3 regions of the Streptomyces sp. NPDC102437 genome follow, and region 3 is predicted to be linked to each of the others. Evidence: riboswitches for the same ligand, from Rfam matches in the RefSeq annotation. Region 3 holds a riboswitch; each other region holds the start of a gene.
What was found. A riboswitch is a leader RNA that binds a small molecule or an ion and turns the genes downstream of it on or off. The one in region 3 is predicted to bind cobalamin.
Positions count from the first base shown of each region.

Region 1 (7,047 bases), on a different contig from region 3:
TTGACTCGGTGTTCATGCCCGGCAGCCCGTCACCACACAGATCGCGGCCGAACTGGAGCTCCGCGGCCACCGCCTCCTTCAGCATGTCGGTGACCTGCTGCTGGAGCTCGTCGTCGAAGAGGTCCGGCTCCTCCTTGCGGACGGTGTCCACGACCTCGAACGCGAAGTTCATGTGCATCGTCTCGTCACGGAACACCCAGTTGGTGCCCGTGGCGAGACCGTGCAGCAGGCCCCGCGAGCGGAACCAGTAGACGTACGCGAACGCGCCGTAGAAGAACAGCCCCTCGATGCACGCCGCGAAGCAGATCAGGTTCAGCAGGAAACGGCGGCGGTCGGCCTTCGTCTCCAGGCGCTCGATCTTCTCGACCGAATCCATCCACTTGAAGCAGAACTGCGCCTTCTCGCGGATCGACGGGATCTCCTCGACCGCGTCGAACGCCGCCGCGCGGTCGTCCGGGTCGGGCAGATAGGTGTCCAGCAGCGTCAGATAGAACTGGACGTGCACGGCCTCCTCGAAGAGCTGCCGCGACAGATACAGCCGCGCCTCGGGGGAGTTGATGTGCTTGTACAGCGTCAGCACGAGGTTGTTGGAGACGATCGAGTCGCCCGTCGCGAAGAACGCGACCAGTCGGCCGATCATGTGCTGCTCGCCGGGGGACAGCTTGGCGAGGTCGGCGACGTCGGAGTGAAGGTCGACCTCCTCCACCGTCCAGGTGTTCTTGATCGCGTCCCGGTAGCGCTCGTAGAAGTCCGGGTAGCGCATCGGCCGCAGGGTCAGCTCGAAGCCGGGGTCCAGCAGGTTCTTCTCGGAGTTGGTGGAGCTCATTACTGGCAGGCCTCGCAGGACTCGGGGTTTTCGAGGGAGCAGGCGATCGCGTCCGCGTCGGGCGCCGAGGCCTGCTGTACGGGAATGGGAGCGGCGGCCGCCTGGCCGGAGGCGGCACGGGCGATCCGGGTCGCCGGGCGCGAACGCAGGTAGTACGTCGTCTTCAGCCCCTGCTTCCAGGCGTACGCGTACATCGAGGAGAGCTTGCCGATCGTCGGCGTCTCCAGGAACAGGTTCAGCGACTGGCTCTGGTCCAGGAACGGCGTACGGGCCGCCGCCATGTCGATCAGGCCGCGCTGCGGGATCTCCCACGCGGTGCGGTACAGCGCCCGCACCTCCTCGGGGATCCAGGCGAAGCCCTGCACCGAGCCACTGGCCTCGCGCAGCGCCTCACGGGTGCGCGCGTCCCACACCCCGAGCTTCTTCAGCTCGTCCACCAGGTACGCGTTGACCTGGAGGAACTCGCCGCTGAGCGTCTCGCGCTTGAAGAGGTTGGAGACCTGCGGCTCGATGCACTCGTAGACGCCCGCGATCGAGGCGATCGTCGCTGTCGGTGCGATGGCGAGCAGCAGCGAGTTGCGCATCCCGCTCTTCGCGACCCGGGCGCGCAGCGCCTCCCACCGCTCGGGCCAGTTCAGCTCGGTGTCGTAGTGGTCGGGGTGCAGCACACCGCGCGCCGCCCGCGTCTGCGACCAGGCCGGCAGCGGGCCCGAGCGCTCCGCGAGCTCGCAGGACGACTCGTACGCGGCGAGCATGATCCGCTCGGAGATCTTCGTGGAGAGCGCGCGGGCCTCGGGGGAGTCGAAGGGCAGCCGCAGCTTGAAGAAGACATCCTGGAGACCCATGGCGCCCAGACCCACCGGGCGCCACTTGGCGTTGGAGCGGCCGGCCTGCTCGGTCGGGTAGAAGTTGATGTCGACGACCCGGTCCAGGAAGGTCACGGCGGTGCGGACGGTGGCATCCAGCCGCTCCCAGTCGATGCCGCCGTCGGCGACGAACGCGCCGAGGTTGACCGAGCCCAGGTTGCAGACCGCCGTCTCGCCGTCGTCGGTGACTTCGAGGATCTCGGTGCACAGGTTCGACGAGTGGACGACGGTGCCCGGCTCGGCGGTCTGGTTCGCGGTCCGGTTGGAGGCGTCCTTGAACGTCATCCAGCCCTGGCCGGTCTGGGCGAGGGTGCGCATCATCCGGCCGTACAGCTCACGGGCGGGGATCGTCTTGCGGGCCAGGCCCTGGGCCTCGGCGGCCCGGTAAGCGGCGTCGAACCCGTCGCCCCACAGGTCGACGAGACCGGGCACGTCGGCGGGCGAGAACAGCGACCAGTCGCCGTCCGCGTCGACCCGGCGCATGAACTCGTCCGGGATCCAGTGCGCCAGGTTGAGGTTGTGCGTACGCCGCTGGTCCTCACCGGTGTTGTCGCGCAGCTCCAGGAACTCCTCGATGTCCGCGTGCCAGGTCTCCAGGTAGACGGCGGCGGCGCCCTTGCGGCGGCCCCCCTGGTTGACCGCGGCGACGGAGGCGTCGAGCGTCTTCAGGAACGGCACGATGCCGTTGGAGTGCCCGTTGGTGCCCCGGATCAGCGAACCGCGGGAACGGATGCGGGAGTACGACAGACCGATGCCGCCCGCGTGCTTCGAGAGCCGGGCCACCTGGTGGTAGCGGTCGTAGATCGAGTCGAGCTCGTCCAGCGGGGAGTCCAGCAGGTAGCAGGAGGACATCTGCGGGTGCCGGGTACCGGAGTTGAAGAGCGTGGGGGAGGAGGGCAGGTAGTCGAGCCGGCTCATCAGCCCGTACAGCGCCGCCACTTCGTCCACGGCGCGCTGCGAATCGTCCTCGGCCAGTCCGGCCGCGACCCGCAGCATGAAGTGCTGGGGCGTCTCGACGACCTGGCGGGTGTGCGGGTGGCGCAGCAGATAGCGGCTGTGCAGGGTCCGCAGCCCGAAGTAGCCGAAGCGGTCGTCCGCGCCGTCGGCCAGCGAACGCTCCACCAGCGCGTCGAGGGCGGCCGCGTGCCGGGCGACGAACTCGGCGGTCCGGTCCGCGATCAGGCCCTCGCGGTGGCCGACCGCGACCGAGGCGGAGAAGGAGACCGCGCCCTGGCCGGCCGCCTCGTCCGCGATGGCGAGGGTCAGCAGCCGGGCGGCGAGCCGGGAGTAGGCGGGGTCCTCGGAGATCAGCCCCGCGGCGGCCTCGGTGGCCAGCGACCGAAGCTCGGCCTCGTCGGCGCGGGCGCTGCGGCCGCGCAGCGCGGCGGCGGCGACCCGGCCGGGGTCGGTGTCGGGCAGATCGGCGGTCAGTTCGGTCAGGGTCCGCAGCAGTGCGGTTCCCGGTCCGTCCTGTGCGGCGGCCTCGGACTCGGCTGCTGCGGACGCGGCGACTGCCGGATCGGCTGGCGCGATGGTCACGTGGTGCTCTCCCTCGCTCGGCTCGGGGCCGGCGGGGATCGGGGCAGCCCTGCGGGCGCGCAGACCCGGAGCAGGGCAGCACTTCGCACGGCGTCCACCGGCCCAACCGCGAGGCCCGGACGTCTGGGCATCCGGTTCGGTCGAGCCGGATGCGCTGCCGGCAGGTCATCGGACTGACTCGGGGGTGCACAAAAGCGCACTGAATACACCGTTGCGGGACAGTTCCGGATTCACACCGGATTCCCCTGCGGCGACAGCGAGGACGAGCATACATGTGGGGGCTGCCCGAAGAGGCAGCCCCCACATGTTGTGTCGGTCGGCAAATACCGGGACCACAGGACGCGTTCTGCGGCCCTTTCGGGCAGACGGCGGACGGGCCAGTCGCACCCCTTCGGGAAAGGGGCTCGACGGGCCGTTGGCAGGCCATGGGCCGCGGTTGTCAGTGGCCGCTCGGAGCGCCCGCCGTGGCCGGCGGGAGTTCCACCTCGACGCCCGGGTCGCCCGCGTCGGCGGTGTAGTCGGCCGGGGACGTCTCGTCGGTTCCGGCGGGTGCCTTCACGGCGTTCAGGACGAAGGTGAGCACCACCGTCACCACCACGTTCAGCACGAACGCGGTGAGGCCGATGTAGCCGATCTCGCCGATTCCGGGGATCTCCTTGGACGAGCCGCCGAAGTGCTTCTGCGTCGGCGAGGCGACCCCGTACGCGGCCACCGTCCCGTACACCATGCCGACCGCCCAGCCGGCGAGCAGCGCCCAGCGGTGGAACCAGCGGGTGAACAGGCCGCCGACCAGGGCCGGCATCGTCTGGAGGATCCAGATGCCGCCGAGCAGCTGGAAGTTGATCGCGACCGTCTTGTCCATGGTGAGGACGAAGGCGAGTGCGCCGACCTTGACCAGCAGCGAAACCAGCTTGGAAACCTTGGTCTCCTGCTCCGGGGTCGCGCCCGGCTTCAGGAAGTCCTTGTAGATGTTGCGGGTGAACAGGTTGGCCGCGGCGATCGACATGATCGCGGCGGGTACCAGCGCGCCGATGCCGATGGCGGCGAACGCGACGCCCGCGAACCAGTCCGGGAACATGTTCTCGAACAGCTGCGGGATGGCCAGCTGCCCGTTGTCCACCTTGATCCCGGCGGCGATGGCCATGAAGCCGAGCAGCGCCAGCAGGCCCAGCATCAGCGAGTACAACGGCAGGATCGTGGTGTTGCGCCGGATCACGTTGCGGCTGCGGCTGGAGAGCGTCGCCGTGATCGAGTGCGGATACATGAACAGCGCCAGCGCCGAGCCCAGTGCCAGGGTGGCGTAACCCCAGTGGCCCGCCTCGCCCGGCGCGAGTCCGGCCACCGGTTTGCCGGCCGCTGCGTTCTTCTGCGAGAACGCCTCGCCCGCCTTGGCGAAGATGTCGTCGAAGCCGCCGAGCTTGATCGGGATGTAGATGATCGCCACCGCGATGACCAGGTAGATCAGCCCGTCCTTGACGAAGGCGATCAGCGCGGGTGCCCTCAGCCCGGACGAGTAGGTGTACGCGGCGAGCACCGCGAACGCGATCAGCAGCGGCAGGTCCTTGATGAACCAGTGGGTGTTCTCGCCGCCGCCGACGCCCATCACGTCCAGCACCGCCTGGATGCCGACCAGTTGGAGCGCGATGTACGGCATCGTGGCGAGGATGCCGGTGACGGCGACCGCCAGCGACAGGCCCTTCGAACCGAACCGCCCGCGGACGAAGTCCGAGGTGGTGACGTACCCGTGCTTGTGCGAGACCGACCACAGCCGCGGCAGGAAGGTGAAGATCAGCGGGTACACGAGGATCGTGTACGGCACGGCGAAGAAGCCCGCCGCGCCCGCGGTGTAGATCAGCGCGGGCACGGCGACGAAGGTGTACGCCGTGTACAGGTCGCCGCCGAGCAGGAACCAGGTGACCCAGGTGCCGAAGGAGCGCCCGCCCAGGCCCCATTCGTCGAGGCTGGCCTCGTTCTCGGCCTTGCGCCACCGCGCCGCCAGGAAGCCCATGACCGTGACGGCCACGAAGAAGAAGATGAAGACGCCGAGCGCGACGCCGTTCACGCCGTCCTTCATGCCGACGCACCCCCCTTGCGGGCGCGCTGGTCACGCTGCCACAGCTTGTACGCGATCATCGTGAGCGCGGTGGAGATCAGCACCCAGAGCATCTGGTACCAGTAGAAGAACGGAATGCCGATGAAGGTGGGGTCCACCTTCGCGTACGAACTCACCCAGAGCATCGCCACGAACGGCGCGACGAGACAGAGGGCGATGACCACCCGCACCGGTGTGACGGTGGGTGGTTTTCCTTCTGGTCCTGCTGGCATGTGGCGACTCCGTCCCCTCGCTGAGCACCTTGTAATGCGCAGGAAATCTAGGGGAGGCTTCCGGTCACCGTCACCCCCCGTCCGCATTGCGGTCCGGCAACGGTCGGCCGAGTGGGTATTCATGCTCGAAATACGGCCAAACGTTCGACAGTTGGTCCGGGCCAAAGTGCGCGAGAGGCCCCCGCGGAGTGATGCGTTCCACGGGGGCCGGTCGATGGTGCGGAGTCAGTCCGTGGGCCGCTTCAGGCGCGCCACGAACTTGTACCGGTCGCCGCGGTAGACCGAGCGCACCCACTCCACCGGTTCGCCCTGTCCGTCGAGTGAGTGCCGGGAGAGCATCAGCATCGGCAGGCCCACGTCCGTACCGAGCAGCCCGGCCTCGCGCGGGGTGGCCAGCGAGGTCTCGATGGTCTCCTCGGCCTCGGCCAGCCGTACGTCGTACACCTCCGCCAGCGCGGTGTAGAGGGAGGTGTACTTCACCAGCGAACGGCGCAGCGCCGGGAAGCGTTTGGCCGAAAGGTGGGTGGTCTCGATCGCCATGGGCTCGCCGCTGGCGAGCCGCAGCCGCTCGATCCGCAGCACCCGGCCGCCCGCGCTGATGTCGAGCAGCCCCGCCAGGGTGTCGTCGGCCGTCACGTAGCCGATGTCCAGCAGCTGGGAGGTCGGCTCCAGGCCCTGGGCGCGCATGTCCTCGGTGTACGAGGTGAGTTGCAGGGCCTGCGAGACCTTCGGCTTGGCCACGAAGGTGCCCTTGCCCTGGATACGCTCCAGCCGGCCCTCGACGACCAGTTCCTGCAGCGCCTGGCGCACGGTGGTGCGTGAGGTGTCGAACTCGGCGGCCAGGGTCCGCTCCGGCGGCACGGGGGTGCCCGGCGGCATGGTGTCCGTCATGTCGAGCAGATGTCGCTTCAGCCGGTAGTACTTCGGGACGCGCGCCGTCCGTGTGGCCGCGCCCGTCTCGTTCTCCGTACTGCCCCCGTCGGCACCCATGGTCCGCCCTCCCGGCGCTTGCGTTGCTGCCGTCACCGGCTCCTCCGTCTGTCGCGGCTCACATGGTGGCACGGTCCGGTCACGGCTGGTCGCCCTCCCTTAGGTGTCGGTCCTATAACGGACGCGAGTGCACTTCTTATACACCCCTTGACACCCTTAAAGGTCTAGGCCAAGCTCCCCGTGCTGGTCTAAACCATTAAAGACCAGGTCCAGCCCCAGCAGTACTCGTCGAATGTCTTCGCGGTGGGCGGGGTTGCAGTATCCCTGAGGAGGGTTTGGCGTGAAGCGCAAGCTCATCGCGGCGATCGGCGTCGCGGGCATGATGATCGGCCTTGCGGCGTGCGGGTCCGACGACGGCGGCGACAGCGGCAAGAAGGCCGGTCCGGACGCGTACAAGGGCCAGACCCTGAAGGTGTGGACGATGTCCGGCTCGAACCCGGACGGGTGGACCAAGAAGGTCACCGAGGAGTTCGAGAAGAAGACGAAGGCCAAGCTGAAGAT
Region 1 covers NZ_JBIWKI010000010.1:175,830-182,876, forward strand. Annotated here, with positions in the region: gene ACIRJP_RS15475 (ribonucleotide-diphosphate reductase subunit beta) at 1-826, opposite strand, end outside; gene ACIRJP_RS15480 (ribonucleoside-diphosphate reductase subunit alpha) at 826-3,231, opposite strand; cobalamin riboswitch at 3,373-3,514, opposite strand; gene mctP (monocarboxylate uptake permease MctP) at 3,671-5,305, opposite strand; gene ACIRJP_RS15490 (DUF3311 domain-containing protein) at 5,302-5,556, opposite strand; gene ACIRJP_RS15495 (GntR family transcriptional regulator) at 5,782-6,546, opposite strand; gene ACIRJP_RS15500 (extracellular solute-binding protein) at 6,827-7,047, shown strand, end outside.
Region 1: another riboswitch for cobalamin. It lies ahead of ACIRJP_RS15480 (ribonucleoside-diphosphate reductase subunit alpha); the one in region 3 lies ahead of ACIRJP_RS31225 (cobalamin biosynthesis protein).

Region 2 (7,047 bases), on a different contig from region 3:
GCCGATAAATGCCGGGTCGCCCGACGCGCCGCGGCCCCGCACCACTTCAACGGTAAAGTCGTCCCGGCAACACGCACGACCCCGTCGCCGGTGTGCGCGCGCCGCACCGCCCGCACACCGACGACAGGGTCGGACCGCGGCCACCGAAGCGGGACCGCGGAAATATTCACCCGGGGGAGGCAGCAATGCTATTCGCCTACATCTTTTCCGCCGCCATCGCCGTAGGGACCGTTTTCTATATCGTTCACCTTTTTCTCCGCGACCAGATGATCGATACACACGGCCGGGAGATTCGGGCCCTGGTGGAGGACGTTCGCCGCGTCGCCGAATATGACGGCAGTTCCATCACCATTGAATACCGTCTCTCATGACACGAGGACGGCGAAACCAAGTACGCGGAGGGCAGGGAAACCATCCTTGCCCGCCGCTCTTCTCAGGTACACAAGGGCTGCGAGATCGATATCAAGTACCTGGATGACGACCACATTTCATTCGTCTTCGACAAGTGACCCGCCGGACGGCCCTCGGTCCTCCTCGGCCCTCAGTCCTCCGGCGGAAAGACGACCTCCCCCGTCCCGGTCAGCGTGATCGTGATCGCCTCGACGGGGCACCCCTCGGCAGCCGTGAGGACCTTCTCGTCGGCATCGGTCTCCGGGTGCGACGGGCGCGACTGCCGGGCGGAGTCCAGCGCGAACCGGCCCGGCGCGTGGTTCAGGCACATCCCGGAGCCGATGCAGATGCTCCGGTCGACCTCGACGGCCCAGCGGTCCCCCATCACGCCCCCTCGTATCCGGCCGGCAGGTGGATCATCTTGTGCTCGAAGTACTCGCCGTACCCCTCGGGTCCGAACTCCCGCCCCAGGCCGGAGTTCTTGTAGCCGCCGAACGGGCCGAGCATGTCGAGGCTGAAGGTGTTCACGCTGTACGTGCCCGTCCTGACCCGGCGGGCGATGTCGATGCCGCGTTCGGTGTCGGCGGTCCAGACACTGCCGCTGAGGCCGTAGTCGGAGTCGTTGGCGATCCGTACGGCTTCGTCCTCGTCGCCGTACGGCAGCAGGCAGATGACGGGGCCGAAGATCTCCTCGCGGGCGATGCGCATGGAGTTGTCCACGTCTCCGAAGAGGGTCGGCTCGACGTACCAGCCCCGCTCCTGGGACGCCGGACGTCCGCCACCGGTAAGGATCTTGGCGCCCTCGTCCTGCCCGATCCTGATGTAGTCCAGCGAGCGTTGCTGCTGGCGTCGCGCGACCAGCGGGCCGAGTTCGGTGGCCGGGTCGAGCGGATCGCCCACCTTCAGCGCACCCGCCGCGGCGGCGAACGCCTCGGCCGTCTCGTCGTAGCGGGAGCGCGGTACGAGAATGCGGGTCTGGGCCACGCACGCCTGGCCGTTGATCATCCAGGCGAAGGGGACGATGCCCGCCACGGCGGTGTCCAGATCGGCGTCGGGGAGGATCACGGCGGCGGACTTGCCGCCCAGCTCCAGGGTGACCCGGGTGAGATTGCGGGAGGCGACCTCCATCACCCGGCGCCCGGCGGCCACCGACCCGGTGAACGACACCTTGTCGACGCCGGGGTGCCCGACCAGGTACTCGCTGACCTCGCGGTCGGCCGGAAGGATGGAGAGCACGCCCTCCGGCAGTCCGGCATCGGCGGCGATCTCGGCCAGGATGTAGGCGTCCAGCGGCGATTCGGGCGAGACCTTGAGCACGGCGGAGCAGCCGGCCAGCAGCGCGGGCGCGAGCTTGGCGGCGGCGGTGAACTGCGGAACGTTCCACGGCACCACGGCCGCGACCACCCCGACCGGCTCCCGCCGCACCAGCAACGGCCCGAGCGCCCCGCTCCGCCGCTCCTCGTACGCGAATTCGCGGGCGACGGTGATCGCCGAGTCCCACACCATCATCGCGGCGAGGGCCTGCACCATGACGCTCGACGTGTACGGCGTGCCGTTCTCCGAGCTGATGACCCGGGCGATCTCCTCGTACCGGACGGCGAACGCGTCCTTGATCCTGGTCACCACCGCGATCCGCTCGTCCAGGCTCATCCTGGGCCAGGGCCCCTCGTCGAACGCCCGCCGCCCGGCGGCGACGGCCGCGTCCACGTCCGCCTCACAGGCATGGGGCACCCGGCCGATGACCTGCTCGGTGTGGGGCGAGACGACCTCGATGGTGTCCCGGCCCAGCGGATCGACCAACTCCCCGCCGATGAACAGTTTTCCGTGTTCGACAAGCTCGGTCATGACTGCTGCCTCCCGCGGCGCGGTGCGTTGCCCGAATCGACGTCCGGTCCGGGTCGACATCCGACTCGATGTCCGACCGGGTGTCCGACTCAGGATCTGACTCTGTGTCAGAACTGATACCAGTTCCAGTTCCAGTAGTCCACGTCCGTGACAACACCCCGAACCAGATGGTCGACCGGGGCTACTACTGGAACAAGTTCTCGTTACAGTGGGCCCGACGCGCCCACACGCGGGCGCGACGGATCGCAGCCGCACGTCGCCGAGAGAGATGGGGACCTCATGACGCAGGTGACCGACCACGGCGGGGGCGTGCACAGCATCAAGGTGCCCATCCCGGACAATCCGCTCGGCCACACCCTCGTGCACGTCCTGGACACCGATCGGGGACCGGTCCTGATCGACACCGGATGGGACGACCCCGAGGCCTGGGACACGCTCTGCGCCGGACTCGCCGCCGTCGGTACGGAGATGGCCGACATCCACGGGGTGGTCATCACCCACCACCACCCCGACCATCACGGGCTCTCCGGGCAGGTGCGCGAGGCCTCCGGGGCCTGGATCGCCATGCATGCGGCGGACACCGCGATCGTGCGCCGTACCCGGGAGTCCGAACCCGGCAGGTGGCTGACGTATCTCGCGGCCAAACTCACCGCGGTCGGAGCGCCCGAGGCGCATCTCGCGCCGTTGCGGGCCGCCGCGGCCGACGGGGGCCGGATGCGGACGCTGCCAGGGCTGCGGGCCGCGCTCCCGGACCGCGAGATCGTCCCCGGTGAGCTGCTCGATCTGGCGGGGCGCAGGCTGCGGGCGATCTGGACGCCGGGGCACACGCCGGGGCATGTGTGCCTGCACCTGGAGGAGGAGCACCCCGGCAGTCTGCCGGGCCGGGGGCGGCTCTTCTCGGGGGATCACCTGCTGCCGGGTATCAGCCCGCACATCGGGCTGTACGAAGACCCGGACGACGCCACGGCCACCGACCCCCTCGGCGACTACCTCGACTCGCTGGAGCGGATCGGCCGGCTCGGGGCCGCCGAGGTGCTGCCCGCCCACCAGTACGCCTTCACCGATGCGGCGGGGCGGGTACGGGAGCTCCTCGGGCATCACGAGGAACGGCTGACCGGGCTGCTCGGGCTGCTGGCGGAGCCGCTGACGCCGTGGGAGCTGGCCGAGCGGATGGAGTGGAACCGGCCCTGGGAGCAGATCCCGCACGGCTCCCGGAACATCGCCGTCTCGGAGGCGGAGGCGCATCTGCGACGGCTGGTGAAGCTCGGGCGCGCGGAGGCGGTGGCGGGCACCGATCCCGTGACGTACGTCGCGGTGTGAGGGGTGGAGTGCCTCGCGGTGTTGGCGGTAGCGTCCGGTGGCGTGCGCTGCTGTGCGAGGCGTGGCGGTCCGGTGGGGTGCGGCGCGGTGTGACGGTCGCGTGCCTCGCGGCGCGAGCGCGGCCTGCGGTGCGGAGCGGAACGGCGTGATGTACGTCTCGGTGTGATCAGGGGCGCTCCTCCCGGCCCGGACCCCGCCCGGACCCGCCCGGTACAGTGTGCGGGTCGTCATCATGCCCGTTCAGGGGGAAGCCGGTGCGAATCCGGCACTGACCACGCAGCCGTGAACCGTCTTCGCAGGCGGTGAGTCGGAATGCCCTGTCCGCGGTCGTGACCGGCTCGGACCACCGGATCCCCCGGTGGTCGGCACCGTCGAGGTATACGGAGCCGGAGCCTGGTGCCTGAGCGTGCCTGTGCCCGGTTCACCCCGCAGGAGAGGCCCCGCCCGCCATGACCGTACGTCGCAGCGCAGCAACGCTCGCCGCCACCGCCGCCGTGCTCTGCGCGGCCGCTGCGCCGGTCGCGGTGGCAGCGCCGTCCCCGTCGCCCTCGCCGTCCGTCGCGCTGCCTTCCGGGCTGTACGGCACGGCGGACCCCACCTACGACGGCGTGTGGCGGCAGTCGATGGCCTTCCTCGCCCAGCGGCTCGAAGGGGTCACCCCGGCCGCGAAGTCGGTGGAGTGGCTGATCTCCCAGCAGTGCGCCGACGGTTCCTACGCCGCGTTCCGGCCCGATACCGCCAAGCCGTGCGACGCGAAGACCGTGCGGGACACCAATGCCGCCGCGGCCGCCACCCAGACCCTGGTCGAGGTGGGCGGGCACCGCGAGACCGTGAACAACTCGGTGCGCTGGCTGAAGTCCGTGCAGAACGAGGACGGCGGCTGGGGCTACACCGCGGGCGCGCCCAGTGACGCCAACTCGACCTCCCTGGTGATCGGCGCCCTCGCCCGCCAGGGGCAGCGGCTCGCGGACATCACGACGCCCGGCGGCAAGACCCCCTACGACCCGCTGCTCACGCTCGCGATCCCGTGCGGCGGGAAGGACGGTGGCGCCTTCGCGTACCAGGCCGACAAGAAGGGCGGGCTCGCCGCCAACGCGGACGCCACCGCGGCCGCCGTGCTCGGCACGATGGGCAAGGCGATGGCGGTCGGGAACAACGCCGCGGGCAAGGCGCCCAGTTGCCGGCCCGGTTCCGGGCTCACGCCCGAGCAGGCCGCCCAGAACGGCGCCCACTACCTCACCGGTGCCCTCGCCGGCAGCGGCCACCTGAACCAGGCGCCGATGCCCGGTGCCACCGACACCACCCCGCAGCCCGACTTCGGCAACACCGCGGACGCGGTCGTCGCGCTCTCCGCGGCCGGCCACCAGGACAAGGCGGCGGGGGCCATCTCCTGGCTGAAGAAGAACTCCGCGGACTGGGCCGCCCAAAGCGGCCCCGCCGCCTACGCCCAGCTGATCCTTGCCGCCCACGCGACCGGCGACAACGCCCGGGACTTCGGCGGCGTCGACCTGGTAGCCCGGCTGAACGCGGCCGGCCCCGAGCCCGCCGCCGTGGTGACGCCCGACCCGTCCGCCGACACCGGGTACGAGCCCACGGAGAAGGACCAGGTCCACAGCGGCGACGACGTGATCGGGGGCGTGTGGTGGTACATCGGCATCGGCCTCGTCCTCGCCGCGATCGCGTTCTTCCTGATCAGCGGTCGCCGGAAGAACAGGCAGCCGTGAGGCGCGCGGGACGGACCACCGCGCTGCTGGTGGTCCTGGGCGCCGTCTGGGCCCTGCTCGGCGCGGTACCGGCCCAGGCGGCCGGCTACCGGTACTGGTCGTTCTGGGAGAGCGCCGGCTCCGACTGGACGTACGCCACCCAGGGCCCGTCCCTGGTCCGGCCGGACGACGGGGCGGTGCAGGGCTTCCGGTTCTCGGTCAGCGAGGACTCCCAGGACTCGGCGAAGCCGCGCCGCGCCCCCGACTTCGCGAAGATCTGCGCGGACACCCCGGCGAAGGACGGCACCAAGCGAATAGCGCTCGTCATCGACCCGGGCACGGCCGCGGACGCCCCGGCCGGTGAGACGCCGCCCGCGCCGCGTACCGCGTGTGCGCGGGTCGCCCCGGACGCGAGCGCGGCGGAGGCGCTCGCCTCGGTGGCGAAGCCGCTGCGCTACAGCAGCGACGCGATGCTCTGCGCCATCACCGGCTACCCGGGCTCCGGCTGCGGCGAACAGGTCTCCGGCGACGGGCAGGGCACGCCCGCCGGATCGGCGTCCGCCTCGGCCACACCGGCCGGATCCGCCGCGTCCTCCGGTTCCGGCGGCTCCTTCGGCCCGTCCGCCGGGGTGCTCGTCGGTGTCGGTGCCGTGCTTCTGCTCGGCATCGCCGCGGTAGTGCAGTCCCGCCGCCGCCGCGGATGACCGCCCAGACCGGCTCCGCGGTCCTGGCGCGCCGTCGTCCGCTGCGCGCCCCCGAGGCGACCCGGAGCAACGCCCTGCCCGCCGGGGCGTGGTGGCTGTGGGCGCTCGGACTCGCCACCGCCGCGTCCCGGACCACCAATCCGCTGCTGCTCGGGCTGCTGATCGCGGTGGCCGGCTACGTGGTCGCCGCGCGTCGTACGGACGCGCCGTGGGCCCGTTCGTACGGGGCGTTCATCCGGATCGGGCTGTTCGTCGTCGGTGTGCGGCTGGTCTTCTCCGTCTTCCTCGGTTCGCCGATCCCCGGTACGCACACGGTGTTCACGCTCCCCGAAGTGCCGCTGCCCGACTGGGCGAAGGGGGTCAGGATCGGCGGCCGGGTCACCACCGAGCAGCTGCTCTTCGCGCTGTACGACGGGGCGAAGCTGGCCACGCTGCTGATCTGCGTCGGGGCGGCGAACTCGCTCGCCAACCCGGCCCGGCTGCTGAAGTCGCTGCCGGGCGCGCTGTACGAGGCGGGGGTCGCCGTCGTCGTCGCGATGACGTTCGCGCCGAACATGGTCGCCGACGTGATGCGGCTGCGCACCGCACGGCGGCTGCGGGGCCGTGCGACCGGCGGCATCAAGGCGGTCCTGCAGATCGGACTGCCGGTCCTGGAGGGCGCGTTGGAGCGGTCGGTCGCGGTGGCCGCGTCGATGGACGCGCGCGGCTACGGGCGTACCGCCCAGGTCCCGCCCGCCGTCCGCCGCACCACGAACGTCCTCACGCTCGGCGGGCTGCTCGGAGTGTGCGCCGGTACGTACGGGCTGCTGGCCGCGCAGGGCGCGGTGTACGGGCTGCCGGTGCTGATCGCCGGGCTCGTCGCCGCCATTGCCGGGCTGCGGCTCGGCGGGGCCCGCTCGGTCCGTACCCGCTACCGGCCCGACCGGTGGGGCGCGCGGGCCTGGCTGGTCGCGGGTTCGGGTGTCGCGGTGGCGGGGGCGATGATCTGGGCGGGCGTTGTCGACGAGTCGGCGCTGCACCCCGGGGTCGTCCCGCTGGTCGCGCCGGTGCTTCCGCTGTGGCCCGCGGCGGCGGTGCTGATCGGG
Region 2 covers NZ_JBIWKI010000019.1:28,133-35,179, reverse strand. Annotated here, with positions in the region: gene ACIRJP_RS23915 (hypothetical protein) at 186-371, shown strand; gene ACIRJP_RS23910 (ferredoxin) at 542-775, opposite strand; gene ACIRJP_RS23905 (aldehyde dehydrogenase) at 775-2,235, opposite strand; gene ACIRJP_RS23900 (MBL fold metallo-hydrolase) at 2,515-3,555, shown strand; cobalamin riboswitch at 3,760-3,895, shown strand; gene ACIRJP_RS23895 (prenyltransferase/squalene oxidase repeat-containing protein) at 4,005-5,279, shown strand; gene ACIRJP_RS23890 (SCO2322 family protein) at 5,276-5,962, shown strand; gene ACIRJP_RS23885 (energy-coupling factor transporter transmembrane component T) at 5,959-7,047, shown strand, end outside.
Region 2: another riboswitch for cobalamin. It lies ahead of ACIRJP_RS23895 (prenyltransferase/squalene oxidase repeat-containing protein); the one in region 3 lies ahead of ACIRJP_RS31225 (cobalamin biosynthesis protein).

Region 3 (7,047 bases):
CAGCCCGAACCGGTCGAGCAACTGCGGCCGCAGCTCGCCCTCCTCGGGGTTCATCGTCCCCACGAGCAGGAATCGCGCCGCGTGCCGTACGGAGACGCCTTCGCGCTCCACGTACGAGGCACCCATCGCCGCCGCGTCCAGCAGCAGGTCCACGAGGTGGTCGTGGAGCAGGTTGACCTCGTCGACGTAGAGGATCCCGCGATGCGCGTCGGCGAGCAGGCCCGGCTCGAACGCCTTCACGCCCTCCGCGAGCGCCCGCTCGATGTCGAGCGCCCCGACGAGCCGGTCCTCGGACGCGCCGACCGGCAGCTCCACCATCCGGGCATCCCGCGGCACACCGGTCCCGGCGTCGTGGGGGCCGTCCGGACACACCGGGTCGGGCGACGCGGGGTCGCAGGAGAAACGGCAGCCGGAGACGACGTCCACCTCGGGCAGCAGCGCCGAGAGCGCGCGCACGGCGGTGCTCTTGGCGGTGCCCTTCTCCCCGCGCACGAGGACGCCGCCGATGTTCGGTGCGACGGAGTTGAGAAGCAGGGCGAGTTGCAGGTCCTGCTGCCCGACGACGGCGGTGAACGGGAAATGCGTGCTCACGGGGCGATCCCTCCTGCGGGTGAGTGGGCATGAAGAAGGCGGTCTCGGGACGCGCTGTTCACCGGCGGCCTCCCGGGGCCGCGGGGGCGGCGGGGGCAGCGGGGGCTCCCGGGGCGATGAAGGGAAGACCCGACGGTGCGCCCGACTCGATGAGCCGCAGCAGCGCGTCGGTGTCCGCGTGCTCCTCGACGAGATCGCCGAGGCGGTCCAGCTGCTCCTCGCGCAGCGCCGCGAAGCAGGTGTCCGGAGCGGGGACGAAGCGCCGGCCGGCGCCACGGGCGACCTCGGCCAGGAAGCGGCGGCGGAACTCGTCGCTCTCCAGCGAGCCGTGCCAGTGGGTGCCCCACACGGCGCCGACCCGGCAGCCGTCCAGGAACGGCTCCCCGCCCCGCACGTCCGCCACGCCTTGGTGGATCTCGTACCCCTCGACCGGCGCGCCGAGCGCCTCGCCGACGGGCCGGGCCAGGGTCTTCTCGCGGTCGAAGCGGATGTGTACGGGGAGCAGGCCGAGGCCCGCCACCTGTCCGGCCCGCGACTCGACCTCGTCCTCGATGTGCTCGCCGAGGATCTGGAAGCCGCCGCAGATGCCGAGGACCGGCCGGCCCTCGGCCGCGCGCCGTACCAGCGCGTCGGCGAGGCCGCGCTCGCGCAGCCAGGCCAGCGCCTTCACGGTGCCGCGGGTGCCGGGCACCACGGCCAGGTCCGCGTCGGACAGCTCCTCGGCGCGGTCCACGAACCTGACGACTACGCCGGGCTCCGCGGCCAGCGCGTCCACATCGGTGAAATTCGACATCAGCGGCACCGCGCACACCGCGACGCGCAGCACGTCCTCGCCGTGCGGCGGCGCGACGGCCGACTCGCGCACGGCGCCGCGCAACGAGACCCGCAGCCCGTCCTCCTCGTCGATGCCGAGCCCGTGGGCGAAGGGCAGCACCCCGTACGTCGGCCGGCCGGTGAGGTCCCGCAGCATCTCCAGGCCCGGCTCCAGCAGCGACACGTCGCCGCGGAACTTGTTGACGAGATAGCCGGCGATCAGGGTCTGGTCCTCGGCGGCGAGCAGCGCCGTCGTACCGAAGAACGAGGCGAAGACGCCACCGCGGTCGATGTCGCCGACGACCACCACCGGGAAGCGCGCCGCCCGCGCGATGCCCATGTTCACGATGTCCGTGCGCCGCAGATTGATCTCGGCCGGGCTGCCCGCCCCCTCGCAGATCACCGCGTCGTACGTGCCCCGGAGCTGCTCCAGGCAGTCCACGACCGTGGAGAGCAGCGCCTCCTGCCTGCCCCCGTGGTAGCCGCGGGCGCTCATCTCGCCGACCGGCTTCCCCATCAGGACGACCTGGCTGGAGCGGTCGCTGCCGGGCTTGAGCAGGACCGGGTTCATCAGCGCGCTCGGCTCGACGCGGGCGGCCTGGGCCTGCATGGCCTGGGCGCGCCCTATCTCGGCGCCCTCCCGGGTGACGAACGAGTTGAGCGACATGTTCTGCGCCTTGAAGGGCGCCACCTTCACGCCCCGGCGCACGAGCCAGCGGCAGATCCCTGCCGTGACGACGCTCTTGCCCGCGTCGGAGGTGGTTCCGGCGACCAGCAGCCCGCCGCTCATGCGTTGCTCCGTCCTGTGGTGCGAGGTCCCGCCAGGTTGGTCGCGGTGCTCCGGCGCCCCGCGATCCGCCGTGCGGCGAGGGCCGCGCCGAGCCGTCCCGCCACGCACACGCCGAGCGCCAGCGCACTCACCCGGCGCGACAGCCGCACCACGCGCTCGATGTCCGCGGTCTCCACCGCCCGGCCCGTCTCCCCGTTGAGCACGGGGCGGTGCTCGACCCGGCCGCCGTACGCGAGGGTCCCGCCGAGCCGTACGCCGAGCGCACCCGCGAACGAGGCCTCCACCGGGCCCGCGTTGGGGCTCGGGTGCTTCGCGGCATCGGCCCGCCAGGCGCGGACCGCGCCACGCGGGCGCCCCCCGGCGGCCACGGCGAGGAGGGCCGTGAGCCGGGCGCCCGGCCAGCCCGCGAGGTCGTCCAGGCGGGCCGAGGCCCAGCCGTAGCGCAGATGCCGGGGCGAGCGGTGCCCGACCATGGCGTCGAGGGTGTTGGCGGCCCGGAAACCGGCCAGCCCGGGGACCCCGGCCAGCGCACCCCACACCAGGGCGCCGACCACGGCGTCCGAGGTGTTCTCGGCCACGGACTCCACCACGGCGCGGGCGATCTGCGGTCCGTCCAGGGAGTGCGGGTCGCGTCCACACAGATGCGGCAGCCGCTCGCGGGCCAGCTCGATGTCACCGGCGGCCAGGGCGGAGCCGATGGCCCGCGCCTCGCGGCCCAGGGACGTACCGCCGACGACGGACCAGGTGGCGGCGGCGGTCAGTGCCACGGAGGCGGCGGGGCTGCGGCGCACGGCACGGGTGAGCAGCGCGGCACCGCCTGCGGCGCCTCCTGCGCAGACGAGGGTGTGCAGCGTGCCCCAGCCGCGGTGATCGCGCCACAGACGGCGCTCGACGCCCGCCGCGGCCCGCCCGAAGGCGGCGACCGGGTGTCCCCTGCGGGGGTCACCGAGCAGCAGGTCGCCGATCAGGCCGGCCGTGGCGCCGTACGCGAAGATGCGGTCGGCTCGCACGGCTCAGCCGGCCGTCGCGCCTCGGCGGACCTTTGTACAAAAGGCTCTCGTGGAGAGCACCGGGACAACGGACGCACGGCAGCCGGGCATGGCGATATGTCCTCACTCAGGGTCCGCGCCCTGGTTCGACGTGACCGGCGACGAGAGTCTCCTGGCTCCCGGATCCGCGGTTCCCCCGGCCTTCCAGCCCGCTCGCGCGAGCCGTGACTTCCGGTGTGGGGGACCGCTCCCCGGTGACAGTGGCGGGACCGCGCCGGATTCGCACCGGCTTCCTCTGCTGTCGCCGTAATTGGCTCCGGCAGTCCACCACGCTCTGCGAACGCCCGTCAACCTGCCGTTGACCTGCGACGGCGCAGTGTGCTGAGACGCACATCGGGCCGGACACACGTGGTGTCCGGCCCGACGGGAGAGCGTGCGCGGGAGCGGCTCAGGCGACGATCAGATAGATCCCGTACGCGACGGCCGCCGCGCACAGCCCGAAGCAGACGTACGCGCCGGCGCGGGCCAGCAGCAGCGAGCCGCCGGAGCCGCCCTGCGCCGCCGGTTCCGGCTGCTTGGAGAGGCCGACGATGCCCAGGGTGAAGAGGCCCACCAGCGCGACGGTGACAACGAGGGAGACGCCGAATACGGAGCCGAGGGCTGCCCAGTCGATGTTCATGCTGATTCCTTAGACGGCCGGCTCAGACGGTGGCGGGTCGCGCCGGGTCCTGGGTGGTTCCGGCCGGGGCCGGAATGGTGGTCATGAGGTTCAGGTCCGGCGTCTGGGCCGCGGCCGCGGTGGGCGGCGGGCTGACGGCGGCGATGGCCTGGGTGACGACGCCCGCGGGCTCGGTGCCGCCGTCCGACGGGGCGACGTCGCCGTGGCCGACCGGCTTGCGGCGCGACACCAGCCAGATGGCACCGGAGCCCGCGACCAGCAGCGCCGCGACGACCACGACGCCCCAGGTGCCCTGCTTGGTGAGGAGCTCCGCGCCCGCCCCGACCAGACCGGCGGCCGGCAGGGTCAGACCCCAGGCGACGAACATCCGGGTGGCGGTGGACCAGCGGACCACACCGCCCTGCCGGCCGAGGCCCGCGCCCATCACGGCGCCGGAGCAGGACTGGGTGGTGGAGAGGGAGAAGCCGAGGTGCGAGGAGGCCAGGATGACCGTGGCCGCACTGGTCTGGGCGGCGAAGCCCTGCGGCGGCTTGAGGTCGGTGAGGCCGCTGCCCATGGTGCGGATGATGCGCCAGCCGCCCAGGTAGGTGCCGAGCGCGATGGCCGTACCGGCGCAGACGATGACCCAGACCGGCGGGTTGGAGCCCGGGTGCAGGACGCCGCCGGTGACCAGGGCCAGGGTGATGATGCCCATGGTCTTCTGCGCGTCGTTGGTGCCGTGGGCGAGCGAGACCAGCCCGGCCGAGGCGATCTGGCCGGCCCGGTAACCCTTGGCGGTGGCCTTCTCCTGGGCGTCGTTGCGGACCTTGCCGCCGATCCGGTACGTCAGCCTGGTGGCCAGCAGCGCGGCCAGACCGGCGACGACCGGGGCGGCGACCGCGGGGAGCAGCACCTTGGTGACGACGGTGCCGCCGTTGACGGACGACCAGCCGGCCGACATCACCGCCGCGCCGATCAGGCCGCCGAACAGGGCGTGCGAGGAGCTGGACGGCAGTCCGACCAGCCAGGTCAGCAGGTTCCACAGAATGGCGCCGACGAGCGCCGCGAAGATGACTTCTGTCCGCAGCCCGTCCTCGTTGATGATCCCGCCGGAGATCGTCTTCGCGACCTCCACCGACAGGAACGCGCCGACGAGATTGAGAACGGCGGACATGGCCACCGCTGTCTTCGGTCTGAGTGCACCGGTCGAGATGGTGGTCGCCATCGCGTTCGCGGTGTCATGGAAACCGTTCGTGAAATCGAACACTAGAGCTGTCACGATCACAATCGCGAGTAGCAGCGTGATGTGTTCCATTTACCCAGGCAATCGTTCGACGTCATTGGCATGTGGACCGTAGGCAATCTGGGTGAACGGAAGATGAACTGGGCAGGGCGCTGTGGTGTTCCAAAGCGGAGCCGAAGCATTCCGCTTGTTGCCGCAGGGGGTGCGCCCCGGCCGTTCTGCGGGGCGTGGCCCGGCCCGCCGGCGGGGTACGGCCCTGTTTCCTGGCGGAGCACGGCTGTGGCCGATCGCATACCCGTTTGCCCCCGGGGCTGACAGGATCGGCGCATGAGCGATCAGCAGCGGGACGCGATCGGACGGGCCTGGGACGGCGTCGTCGCCACCGCCCGGCGGACGGCGGCCGAGGGCCTCGTCGTCGGGACCTCGGGAAACGTTTCGGCACGGGTCGGCGACACCATCCTGGTCACGCCGAGCGGAGTGCCGTACGACCGGCTGGGCCCCGAGGACGCCGTCGGCGTCGATCCGGAGGGCAACCGCGTACTCGGCGAACTCGCCCCGACCAGCGAACTCCCCCTCCACCTCGCCGTCTACCGGAACACCGACGCGGCCGCCGTCGTGCACACCCACGCGGTGCACGCCACCGCCGTCTCCACACTGGTTCCCGAGGTCCCCCCGGTCCACTACGCCGCCGCCATGCTGGGCGGCCACGTCCGCGTCGCCCCCTACGCGCGCTACGGCACCGAGGAGCTGGCCGTGAACATGCTCGCCGCCCTGCGCGACCGCACCGGCTGCCTGCTCCAGAACCACGGAACCGTCACCTACGGAGCCACCCTGGACCAGGCGTACGACCGGACCGCCCAGCTGGAATGGCTCTGCCGGCTCTGGCTCGCCGCGAGCTCCGTCCCCGGACGCGTCCCGAGCCTGCTCTCCCCGGAGCAGCTGGACGATGTGCAGGAGGCGCTGAAGGCGTACGGACAACCGGGCTGACCCCGCCGGTCCGGTCCACCGGACGGCGTAGGGGCTGCCCCGTCCACTGGCAGGGTCCCGCACCCGCCACGAGACTGAAGCGGTGCGCCCGGCAACAGTTACGGCAGCAGCCGTCACCACGATCCTCGGCGTCGGTGCGGCAGCGGTCGCGGCCGGCCGGTGGGCCAGCGACGCCGCCCTCAGGGCACCGTCCGGGCGGCCCCTCCCCGCCGACCGCAGACTCACCGTGCACGCCACGGCGGCCGGGCAGGTCACCCTGACCCGCTCCTTCACCGCCCTGCGGCCCGGCACGTACGGACTGACGGGCAAGGACGTCCACGCCGTGGTCGGCCCGGTGATCGAGCACGCCCACCACGCCCCCGACACCGTCGTCCGCAGACTGGAACGCGTCGACCGCGGCAGCCTGGAGATCGGCGCCAAGGTCCGGGTGACCCCGCAGCTGCACAGCGGCGACCCGTCCTCGGCTCTCGGCCTGGACCACCGCGACGTCGAGATCCCCGGCGAACTCGGCACCCTGCCCGCCTGGTTCCTGCCCGGCCCCCGCGACACCTGGGTCATCACGGTGCACGGCATCGGCACCACCCGGGAACACCCCATGAACGTCATGGGTTTCCTGCACGGCCTGCGGCTGCCCGTCCTCGACCTGGCCTACCGCGGCGACGCCGGAGCCCCGAGGCCCCCCGACGGCCTCGCTCATCTCGGCGAATCAGAATGGCGCGACCTGGACGCCGCGATCCGCTTCGCCGTGCGGTACGGAGCCGAGAAGGTCGTCCTGCACGGCTGGTCCACCGGCGCCTCCATGGCGCTGCTCGCGGCCGTCAACTCCGCGCTGCGCGACCGGATCTGCGGCCTCGTCCTGGACTCCCCGGTGCTGGACTGGGCCACCACGCTGCGCGCCCTGGCCCTCGCCCGCGGCGTCCCGGCCGCCCTGCTGCCGCTCGCCGTCCGCGCCGCCGAGGGGCAGACCGGACTGCAC
Region 3 covers NZ_JBIWKI010000031.1:62,681-69,727, reverse strand. Annotated here, with positions in the region: gene ACIRJP_RS31235 (putative cobaltochelatase) at 1-591, opposite strand, end outside; gene ACIRJP_RS31230 (cobyric acid synthase) at 650-2,194, opposite strand; gene ACIRJP_RS31225 (cobalamin biosynthesis protein) at 2,191-3,204, opposite strand; cobalamin riboswitch at 3,349-3,480, opposite strand; gene ACIRJP_RS31220 (hypothetical protein) at 3,632-3,862, opposite strand; gene ACIRJP_RS31215 (anion permease) at 3,885-5,156, opposite strand; gene ACIRJP_RS31210 (class II aldolase/adducin family protein) at 5,412-6,071, shown strand; gene ACIRJP_RS31205 (alpha/beta hydrolase) at 6,154-7,047, shown strand, end outside.